Regions from separate parts of the Streptomyces sp. NPDC058691 genome, predicted to be linked through region 2. Evidence: riboswitches for the same ligand, from Rfam matches in the RefSeq annotation. Region 2 holds a riboswitch; the other holds the start of a gene.
The links. A riboswitch is a leader RNA that binds a small molecule or an ion and turns the genes downstream of it on or off. The one in region 2 is predicted to bind S-adenosylmethionine.
Positions count from the first base shown of each region.

Region 1 (5,492 bases), on a different contig from region 2:
GTCCAAGCGCAGCCTCTACCAGCGCTTCCCCAGCAAGGACCACCTGATCGCGGCCTATCTGCCGCTGGCCACCGACCGCTTCATGGCGGGGCTGATCCCGCCGGAGGACAGCGGCCTGTCACCGGCCGAAAAGATGATCGAGGTCTTCGCCGCGGCCCGGCGCGCCTCGGGCGAACCCGGCTTCCGCGGCTGCCCGGTGCTCAACGCCGCGGCCGAGATCCCCGACACCGCGCATCCCATGCGCGGTGTGGCTCTCTCCTACAAGGAGCGCCTGCAGGAGTACTTCACCGAGCAGGCCCGCGCCGCCGGCGCCGCGGAACCCGCTCTGCTCGCCGAGCAGTTGGCCATGTTCTTCGACGGGGCCATGTCCTACGCCTCGGTGCGCAACGAGCCCCTGCCCGACACCGTGACCACGACGGTCCGCACCCTGCTGGCGGCCCAGTCGGTCGTACTGCCCGACTGACCCGGACCGACCCGACCGATCAGTCCAGGGCGCGGAGCTGGTCCAGGAACCACTGGTGCGGCGGCAGCGCGGTGGCCGCCGCCGCCAGCCGCTTGGTGGCCTCGGCGCGCTCCCCGTGGGAGACCGAGAGGGCCTGGTGCAGCGCGCGGGCGGTGGCCAGGATGTCGTAGGGGTTGACCACGAAGGCGTCGTCGCCCAGCTCCTCGTAGGCGCCCGCCTCGCGGGACAGCACCAGGGCGACGCCGTCGTCGGTGACGACCGGGATCTCCTTGGCCACCAGGTTCATACCGTCGCGGATCGGGTTGACCAGGGCCACGTCGGCCAGCCGGTACGCGGCGAGCGAGCGTGCGAAGTCGTCCTTGACGTGCAGGATCACCGGCTCCCAGCCCGGGGTGCCGAACTCCTCGTTGATCTCCTCCGCCAGGTCGGAGACCTCGTCGGTGTACTCGCGGTAGATCGCCAGGTCGGTGCGCGAGGGGTAGGCGAACGCGACGTGCACCACGCGGCCCTGCCACTCGGGCCGGTCGCGCAGCAGCTGCGCGTACGACAGCAGGCCGCGCACGATGTTCTTCGACAGCTCGGTGCGGTCGACCCGGACGATGACCTTGCGGTCCGGGCCGCCGACGGCCTCCCGGAGCACCGCCAGGCGCTCCTCCACGTCCGGGCGGTGCGCCCGCTCCCGCAGGAAGTCCGCGTCGGCGCCGAGCCCGTGCACCCCGATCCGGGTGGTGCGGCCCTGGTACGTCACCGTCAGCACGCCGTCGTCCCGGCTGACCGTCGCGCCGAGCACGTCGGAGCAGCACGCGGCGAACGCCTCCGCCCAGCGCCGGGTCAGGAACGCCGCACGGTCCGCGCCCAGGACGCCGGTCAGCACCTCGGCCGCCACGTCGTCCGGCAGCAGCCGGAAGTACTCCGGCGGCGCCCACGGCGTGTGCGAGAAGTGGCCGATCCGCAGGTCGGGGCGGCGCGAGCGGAGCAGCTGCGGCACCAGCGTCAGGTGGTAGTCCTGCACCAGGACGGCCGCGCCCTCCCCGGCCTCCTCCGCCAGCGCGTCCGCGAAGGCGCTGTTGTACGCCACGTACGCGGCCCACTGCTCGCGGAAGTCCTCGTCGAAGACGGGCTCCAGCGGCGTCTGGAAGAGCAGGTGGTGCACGAACCACAGCACGGAGTTCGCGATCCCGTTGTAGGCGGACGCGAACGTGTCCGCCGGGATGTCCAGCATGCGTACCCGCTGGTCACCGGTGTCCTCCGCGGCCAGCCGCCCGCTCCGCTCCGGGGTCCGCAGCACGGCCGCGCGATCGCCCTCGCCGAGCGCTGCGCACACCCACACGGCGTCCGTGTCCGGCCCGATCGCGCTCAGCCCCGACACGAGACCGCCGCCCCCGCGGCGGGACTCCAGCGTCCCGTCCTCCCTGAGGCTGTACGAGACGGGCCCGCGATTCGACGCCACCAGAACCCGCGCGCCATCCGATGCGACCATGCGGCCAGCCTAGCCACGCATCCCCACCCGCAAACGTGTGCGCTACGCCACCCGAGCGTTCCGGTGCCGCCGCGTGCCCCATGAGGGCCGCGGCGAACCGCGCGCGTCGCGGTGCCGCCGTGCCCGGCGCGACAGCGTGCCTCGTAAGGGGCGCGGGGAACTTAGCGATCAGCCACGACGTACCCGCGCGGGGCAGCCGGCCGCAGCCCAACAGGGGCGCGGGGAACTGCGCGACCAGCGCAAACGCACCCGCACCCGAACGCCAAGCGGAGCGTCACGCCACAGCGCGGCGGCGCGCATACTCCGGCACCGTGATCATCGGCGGCCGCTCCTCCGTCACGACGTCGTGGACGCGCGGCTCGAAGCCCCCGTCCGCGGTGCGGTCGAACTGCGTCAGGACGGGCCGCACCAGATGCCCCCGCGCCAGCCGCGTCTGCGCCGTGCGGTAGATCGTCGCGGCCATGCGCCCGAGCGCCTGCCCGTCCTGGTGCCGATGGTGCCGCACCCCGACATCGACCTGCGCGAGCGCGTCGAGCCCGACCGTGTTGAGCGCGTCGATGAGAATCCCCAGCTCGACGCCGTACCCCACAGGGAACGGCAGCCGCTCCAGCAGCGACCGGCGCGCCGCGTACTCCCCGCCGAGGGGTTGCACGAAGCCCGCGAGCTGCGGCCAGTGCAGATTGAGCAGCGGCCGGGCGACCAGCTCCGTGACCCGCCCGCCGCCCGCCGGTACCACCGTGCCACCGGTCTCCAGGGGCCGGTCGTACATCGCCTTGACCAACTGGACGCCCGCGTCCGTCAGCAGCGGCCCGACGATCCCGGAGACGAAGCGCGCGTCGAACTCCCGCAGGTCGGCGTCGACGAAGCAGACGATCTCGCCGCGCGTCGCGAGCAGCGAGCGCCACAGCACCTCGCCCTTGCCGGGCACGGCCGGCAGCCGCGGCAGGATCGCGTCCCGGTGGACCACCGTCGCGCCCGCCTCCGCCGCGACCGCGGCCGTGCGGTCCGTGGACCCGGAGTCCAGCACGACGAGCTCGTCGACCAGCGGCACGGCCTCGGACATCAGCTCGCGGCGGATCTCCGCCACGATCGCCCCGACCGTGGCCTCCTCGTCGAGCGCGGGCAGCACCACGCTGACCGTCCCTCGCGGGCCCGCGGCCCGCTTCGCGGCGAGGAGCTGGGACAGCGGGCGGCACTCGGCGGTCCAGGACCGCCTCCGCAGCCAGCCGGCCACCTCGTCGAGCACTGCGCTGCTCCGTTTCTGCCCGTCTCGAGGGACGGACGGCCTGTGACCAGGTTCGAGGTCGTCGGTTACAGTCTTGAACACGAGGCATGACCATCGTATGTCCGCGGTGATCGCGCCTCGTCCGACAAATGCACGGGCCCTGGGCCCGGTGCCATACCGCTCATCCAGAGGGGCAGAGGGAACGGCCCGTTGAAGCCCCGGCAACCCTCCCGCCGACCGCGAGGTCCAGGTGGGGAAGGTGCCAATTCCGTCTCGTGGCGAGATTCGCCGTGAGGAAGATGAGGAGAAAGGGCCTCGCCTGACATGGCTGCGCAGACTGTTGTCACCGACGTCGCGTCCACGGATTCCCCCTTCGGACCCGCTTCCGCGTTGTCCTGCCGCGAGTGCGGCGAACGCTTCCCGCTGAGCCCGGTCTTCGCCTGCGAGATCTGTTTCGGGCCGCTCGAAGTGGCCTACGACCTCCCCGCCGGCGATCCCGAGACGCTCCGCAAGCGCATCGAGTCCGGGCCGAACAACATCTGGCGCTACGCGCCGCTGCTGCCCGTCCCCGCCGACGTGGCCTCCAAGCCCAATCTGAACCCCGGCTTCACCAAGCTGGTCAAGGCCGACAACCTCGCCCGCGAACTGGGCGTCACCGGCGGCCTGCACATCAAGGACGACTCCGGCAACCCCACGCACTCCTTCAAGGACCGCGTCGTCGCCATCGCCCTGGAGGCCGCCCGCACCTTCGGCCTCACCACCCTGTCCTGCTCCTCCACCGGCAACCTCGCGGGCGCGGTCGGCGCCGCGGCGGCCCGCGCCGGCTTCCGGTCCTGCGTGTTCATCCCGCACGACCTGGAGGAGGGCAAGGTCGTCATGGCCGCCGTCTACGGCGGTGAACTGGTCGGCATCGAGGGCAACTACGACGACGTCAACCGCTTCTGCAGCGAGCTGATCGGCGACCCGATCGGCGAGGGCTGGGGCTTCGTCAACGTCAACCTCCGCCCCTACTACGGCGAGGGCTCCAAGACGCTCGCGTACGAGATCTGCGAGCAGCTCGGCTGGCGCCTGCCGGACAACCTCGTCATCCCGATCGCCTCCGGCTCCCAGTTGACGAAGATCGACAAGGGGCTGCAGGAGCTGATCAAGCTCGGCCTGGTGGAGGACAAGCCGTACCGCATCTACGGCGCCCAGGCCGAGGGGTGCTCCCCCGTGTCCACCGCCTACAAGGCCGGGCACGACGTCGTGCGCCCGCAGAAGCCGAACACGATCGCCAAGTCCCTCGCCATCGGGAACCCGGCGGACGGCCCCTACGTGCTGGACATCGCCCGGCGCACCGGCGGCGCGGTCGAGGACGTCACCGACGAGCAGATCGTGGACGCCATCAAGCTGCTCGCCCGCACCGAGGGCATCTTCGCGGAGACGGCGGGCGGCGTGACCGTCGGCGTCCTGAAGAAGCTGATCGAGAGCGGGCAGTTGGACCCGGCCGCCGAGACGGTCGTCCTCAACACCGGTGACGGGCTGAAGACGTTGGACGCCGTCGCCGCGACCTCCCGCCCCACGGCCACCATCCGCCCGAGCGTCGACGCGTTCCGTGCCGCCGGCCTGGCCGGCTGACCCCGATCGCCGACCGTCCCAGATCGAAGGTGAACCCCGCATCATGAGCGCGAACGTCCGCATTCCCACCATCCTTCGGCCCTACACCGGCGGCCGGGCCGAGGTGCCCGCCGACGGCGGCACGCTGGCCGAGGTCATCGAGTCGCTGGAGAAGGACCACCCCGGCATCTCGGCGCGCGTCCTGGACGACACGGGCAAGCTGCGCCGCTTCGTGAACGTGTATGTCAACGACGACGACGTCCGCTTCTCGGAGGGCCTGCAGACCGCCGTGGCCGAGGGCGCGTCAGTCTCGATCATCCCGGCGGTCGCCGGGGGCTGTTGAGCCGCGTGCGCCGCGGAACGGCCAGGGGTGCCGGGACTCGCTCCCGGCACCCCTGTGTGCTTGAGAGGTAGTTGAAGGGCTGTACAGTTGCCCTGACGGCTCGCAACTCCCTGCAACGCTCTGCGCAAACCCTCTTCCGTGGGCGTCGTTGTCGGCGATTTATCGCCAAATTCACGCGGTGATTGTCGTGTTGGCGACATATGTCCCGCCCGAGTTGCCCCGGTTCATTGGCCGTTGGAGCCGTTCTTCCCTTTCTCCGTGCCCGGATTTCTCGTCTGATTGACCTGTTGCAGACAGCGTCCGGGCAGATACATTCAGCCGCGGTCGACGCGTTCCGGCGCACGCCCCCTTGGCTGTAGGGGGTGAGGTCTGACCCGGGTCCGCG
Region 1 covers NZ_JBHXSO010000010.1:80,899-86,390, reverse strand. Annotated here, with positions in the region: gene ACFWVC_RS09795 (TetR/AcrR family transcriptional regulator) at 1-463, shown strand, start outside; gene ACFWVC_RS09790 (trehalose-6-phosphate synthase) at 483-1,943, opposite strand; gene ACFWVC_RS09785 (glucosyl-3-phosphoglycerate synthase) at 2,218-3,189, opposite strand; SAM riboswitch class I at 3,347-3,474, shown strand; gene thrC (threonine synthase) at 3,493-4,785, shown strand; gene ACFWVC_RS09775 (ubiquitin-like small modifier protein 1) at 4,829-5,107, shown strand.
Region 1: another riboswitch for S-adenosylmethionine. It lies ahead of thrC (threonine synthase); the one in region 2 lies ahead of ACFWVC_RS17230 (glutathione S-transferase C-terminal domain-containing protein).

Region 2 (5,492 bases):
GCGCTGACGGGAACGGTCAGGCGCCTGTGGGCCGGGGGCTGCGGTCGGTCAGCGACAGAGAGCGCTGGAAGTGCGCCGCAGGTCCACGTAGCGGCACACCACACCGGGGTGCGTCGTGAGCATGGTGCACATCCTGGCGACCGCCGCGAAGGGCTGTCAATAGACACCAATTGGTGTCTCATTGGGCGGGACGGATTCCTGACCGCACGTCAGGAGGTGATCAGGGCGCGCTGCGTGCGCCGCCGCAGGTCGCAGGGTGCACCGCGGCCTCCTGGGGGTGCAGCCACAAAGGACCGTTCCCGGTCTCCACCCGGACCGCCTCCCCAGGGGGCCACGGGCCTTCCGTCAGCAGTTCTCGCTCCGGATCGGTCAGGCTCCGGTACCGGCGCAGCGCCCGCTCCGGCGACAGCGGCGGCGGGGTGTCCGCAAGCCCCGGGCACAGCTCCCGTACGGCCGCCGCGTACTCCGCGTAGGCCCGCCAGCCCGGCACCACGCGATGTCCGGCCGGGGCACGGAACAGCAGCGTCGGCAGCGCGTACCGGTGGCCGCCGTCTCCGGTGTCCTTGGCACCGCCGGGGTGCGGAGACCCGCCCGGCACCGACAGCACCTCGCGCACCGGGCGGCGCGCCTCGGCCCGATCGGCGCGTACCCGCTCCAGCACCTCGGCGGACGCCGCGTCGGCCGAGAGCCGCCCGAGGTCCAGACCCGGTACACCGCGCACCGCGGACAGCGTGAGCGCGGGAGTGTCGGCCGGTTCCCCCAGGACGAAGACGGACTCCCGCAGCCGGCGCAGCACTCCCTCGGCCACCTCGCGGCCCTGGAGCTCCGCGGCCTTGGCCGCCAGCGAGGCCGGCCAGGAACTCGCCGCCACACGGCTCAGCCGGAGCGCCCGCGGCGCCCGGGTGTGCGCGCTGATCCCCTCGACGTAGCCCGCGTACCAGGCGGTCTCCGCGGCCGGGTCGGGCGCCGGGTCGTCGTCGAGGTCGAACAGGAGGCAGTACACCCGGCGCCAGCGGACCCGGCCCGCCAGCGCTGTCCGCAGCCTGCGGAAGACCGGCTCCGAACCCCAGGCCCACGGACACAGCGGGTCGGTGTACTCGACCACCTCCACGGCGGGCGGGGGAAGTTCGGCCGTCACGCGGCTCCCTTCCGGGCCGGCCGTTCCCCGGCGCCCGCCGGCAGCAGCGACAGCAGGGTCACCCCGCCGAGGATCGCCGCCGCACTCGCCTCGACCTGGCGCCACACACCGGGCAGCCCCGAGGCGGCGCCGGGGTAGTCGAGCCCGGCCGGCGGCTCGCCCCGCAAAGTGATCAACTCGCCGTCGACGGCGAGCGCGACGTCCAGGAGGGTGATCTCGCCGGCGGGGCGGCCGAGCCAGTAACCGCCTTCGCAGCCGCGCTGACTGCGCACCAGCCCGGCCTTCCGCAGCTCGCCGACGACGGACTTCAGGAACCGGAAGGGGATCTGCTGCGAGGAGGCGATGGCTTCGCACGTCAGGGGCCGGGCCGGCTCACAGGCGAGCTCCAGGAGTGCGCGCGTGGCGTAGTCCGCCTTCGCGGAGATATGCATGGTCACATCATGCACGAACTGGCTTTCCCGGCCAGGGCTCCTGCCGCTCCCTCGCCTCATTGCGGCAGTGTTGCCGCAGGTGAAGGGCAATGGACACTTCTTGACATCCTTTTCGGGACAGCTCTACCGTCCCGGCATGAGCGAGCCGTTGACGAACCCCGGTGAGGGCTTTCACCCCCATCTCCCCGACACCCCCGGGCACGGGGCGGCGCCCCTGCGCTCCCGGCTCCACCACATCCGCGCGGACTCCCTGGACGACGGGACCGCGCAGACCGGCGGCATGCGCAGGTTCGCCGCCGTCAGCGGGAAGACGGTGGGTTCCGAGAGGCTGTGGATGGGCCAGACCCATGTGGCCCCCGCGACGTCGTCGTCCGACCACCATCACGGCGAGTCCGAGACCGCCATCTACGTGGTGAGCGGACACCCCGAGTTCGTCTTCCTCGACGACTCCGGTCGGGAGCCCGAGGAGGTGCGACTGCGCACCTCGCCGGGCGACTACATCTTCGTCCCGCCGTTCGTGCCGCACCGGGAGGAGAACCCGGACCCCGCGGAGGAGGCCGTGGTCGTCATCGCCCGCAGCACCCAGGAGGCGATCGTGGTCAACCTGCCCGGGCTGTACGCCCTTCCGGCCGAGGAGGCCTGAGGCGCCGGGGACTCCAGGACTCGGGACAGCGCGGACGTCCGCCCCTCCTCGTACGGGAGGGGCGGACGTCCGCGCTGCCTTGCCGGGACGCGCGACCTCAGCGGCCGGGGTGACCGTGCGGGACGCGGAAGGCCGGATGCTGCGCGAGCCGGCGCACATAGGCCGTGAGGCCGTCGTACGGGGAGAGCACACCCTCCGCCAGGTCGGTCAGGGCCACCCACAGATCGACGTCCGCCGCGGTCAGCCGCTCGCCCAGAACGTGCGGCCCGCACGCCAGTCGGCGCTCCAGCAGGCCGAGCGCCGTGCGCAGCCTCTCCAGGGACTTCGCGCGGTCCGCCGCCGCCGGGGCCGCGGCGGCCTGTTCCGCGGCGCACATGACGTCCTCCTCCACCAAGTCCTGGACGGCCTCGATCTCGCCGGCCAGGGCCGGGGGGCACAGGACGGGCACGGGTCCGCGCGCCGCGTCGCCGAGGCGGCCCGCGAGATCGCGGAGGATGTCAGGGGTGTGGTTGCTGACGACGCGTCCGGTCCACCGGTCGCACAGGGCGGGCACGGTGAGCGGTCCGTCGTAGCCGTGCCAGGTGGCCTCGTAGGCCCTGAGCAACGGCGTCAGTGCGGCGGTGGCGGTGGTGTCGGTGGCGTCCGCGGCGTCGGGGGACGCCGGCGGAACGAGCGTCGTGACGATGGAGTCCCGCAGTCCGAGCAGGTCGAGGGTGACGGAGACCCGCCGTGACTGCGGGCATCGCGCCGAGAGGAACAGCTCGTAGCGGCGCGGGGCCGGGTAGAAGCCGCCGGCGGCGTCGGCACCGATCCGGCTGCGGAAGCGGTCCGGACGGGACGTGCGCGGCAGCGCGGTACAGGACGTGCGGAAGCTGAGATCGCGGAGCGGCGCGGAGCCGGAATCGCGCGAGATCGTCTCGGGCATGCACTCTCCAGGGCATGGTGGGCCCCCGGTTGCCCTCGGGCACCGGCGGCGGAACGGCTGAAGGCCCTGTGCCTGGTCGCACCTGGCCCCTGAGTCGGTACGGGCGGGGACTCGTCGGGGTCAGCCGGCCGTGCCGAAGGCGCTGCAGACGCGCAGGAAGTCGATGTGCAGCCGACGGGTGAGGAGAGCGGATCGTGCCCTGGACATGTCCGCCTCCCCGGCTCGGGGCCCGCGAGACGCGGGACCGCGCTTGACCCGCCGCGCCGGCGGGACCCGGTCGTCACCCGGGGCACCCCACCGCGATGTGAGGGTTGCCGGTCAGCGGGCCGGGGCCGATGACCCACGGAGCCGGAACACGGCACCGCGGGCGCTGACAATCGTGACCGTTCCCATCAGTGTTGGGCCGGCAAACCCGGCGCGTCAAGAAGGCGTTGCGCGTCTCACGGCGGCATCCGGCATGTGAGACGGCGTCGTTGACATTCCCCGCGGCCCGTGTCTAACTTACGCCGCAGAACGGTCCCGGATGTCAGCGGCGGACCGGCCTCGGCCGGTCGGTGGCAACCCCCGCACAGCGATGGGGTGTCCCGGATGACGGCCGGACCGGACGACGGTCGGCAGGCGCGAGGCCCCCGCGGGGCGGAACGGTGACGGTGACGGCGATGTACGCGATCCCGGGGACGGCAGCGTGGCGGCGCCACGGCCTCGTCCCGGCGTACACGCAGCGGCCCGTCGGTCTGGCCGGCGTCAGCAGCGCGCTGTGTAGCGCGTGTTCCGCGTCCTGTCGCGCGCTCTGTCAAGGCTGACGGTCCCTTCCTGAACGCCGGCACCCCCCGCTGACGCGGCGGGCGTGCCCGCCTGTTCGGCCCCGTTCCGCTCGTCCCCGCACCCCGTACCGCCGGGCCGCTCCCGCGCCCGGCCGGTCCACCGTCGCCTGCGCGACCGGGGTGCGCCCATCCGCTGGAGCCTCCTGATGAGTGAACCCCCCGGCACCGCCGTGTCCGCCCGCTCGGCGCCCCAGGACCGGGCGCCGGCCAAGGTGCCCGACGAGGTGCCCGACGAGGTGCGTGAGCCCGGACCCCGGCCCCTGGCCGCACAGCGGGTGCTGCCCCTGCGCCGCCCAGGCCGGTGGATCGCCACGGCGATCGTGCTGGTGCTGGTCGCCCAGATCGGGCACGGCCTGCTCACCAACCCCTTCTTCCAGTGGGACCGCTTCGGGTACTGGTTCGTACGGCCGGTGATCGTCGACGGTCTGCTGATCACCCTGGAGGTGGCGGCGTACAGTGCGGTGCTCGGTCTGCTCGGAGGCATCGTCCTCGCGCTGGCCAGGCTCTCCAGCAGCCCCGTGCTGCGCGCCGTCAGCTGGACGTACACCTGGCTGTTCCGGTCGATCCCGCTCATCGTCGTGCTGCTGTTCCTCTACAACTTCAGCGCGCTGTACCGCACGTTGAGCCTCGGCGTACCCTTCGGCCCGGCGTTCCTCACCTTCGACGAGTCCCGGCTCGCCACCGACATGGTCGTCGCCGTGATCGGCCTCAGCCTCAACGAAGCCGCCTACGCCTCGGAAGTGGTGCGCGCCGGCATCCTCTCGGTGGACCAGGGCCAGCACGAGGCGGCCTCGGCGCTCGGACTGCCCAAGCGCTACCAGTTCGCCAGGATCATCCTTCCCCAGGCCCTTCGGTCCGTCGTCCCCAACTACGTCAACCAGTTGATCGGCCTGATCAAGGGCACTTCGCTGGTCTTCTACGTCTCGCTGCTCGACCTGTTCGGCTCGGTGCAGAGCATGGGCAGCACCTACCCCGGCGACATCGTGCCGCTGCTGCTGGTCGCCACCATCTGGTACGTGATCCTCACCAGCGTCGTCTCCGTCGTCCAGTTCTACGTGGAGCGGTACTACTCGCGGGGCGCGCTGCGGACCGTCCCGCCGACTCCCGCACAGAGACTGCGGGCCGCCCTGGGCGACCTGCGGACCCGGATCCGGACGGAGACCACCCCATGACCACCGGCATACAGCCCGCCGCGGTGGAGGTCCACGACGTGCACAAGTGGTACGGCACCCACCGGGTGCTGGACGGCGTGAGTCTGACGGTCCGGCCCGGGGAGGTCACCGTCATCCTCGGGCCCTCAGGTTCCGGCAAGTCCACGCTGCTGCGCGTGATCAACCACTTGGAGAAGCCCGAGATCGGCCATGTCAGCCTGAACGGTGAGCCGATCGGAGTCCGCAGGCACGGCGAGCGGTTCAAGGAGCTGAGCGAGCGCGTCATCCTCACCCAGCGCAGCCGGATCGGCTTCGTCTTCCAGAACTTCAACCTCTTCCCGCACCTGACCGTGCTGGACAACGTGGCCGCCGCGCCGGTG
Region 2 covers NZ_JBHXSO010000021.1:91,489-96,980, reverse strand. Annotated here, with positions in the region: gene ACFWVC_RS17245 (DsbA family protein) at 221-1,138, opposite strand; gene ACFWVC_RS17240 (RrF2 family transcriptional regulator) at 1,135-1,569, opposite strand; gene ACFWVC_RS17235 (cupin domain-containing protein) at 1,706-2,212, shown strand; gene ACFWVC_RS17230 (glutathione S-transferase C-terminal domain-containing protein) at 2,310-3,137, opposite strand; SAM riboswitch class IV at 3,379-3,487, opposite strand; gene ACFWVC_RS17225 (amino acid ABC transporter permease) at 4,108-5,133, shown strand; gene ACFWVC_RS17220 (amino acid ABC transporter ATP-binding protein) at 5,130-5,492, shown strand, end outside.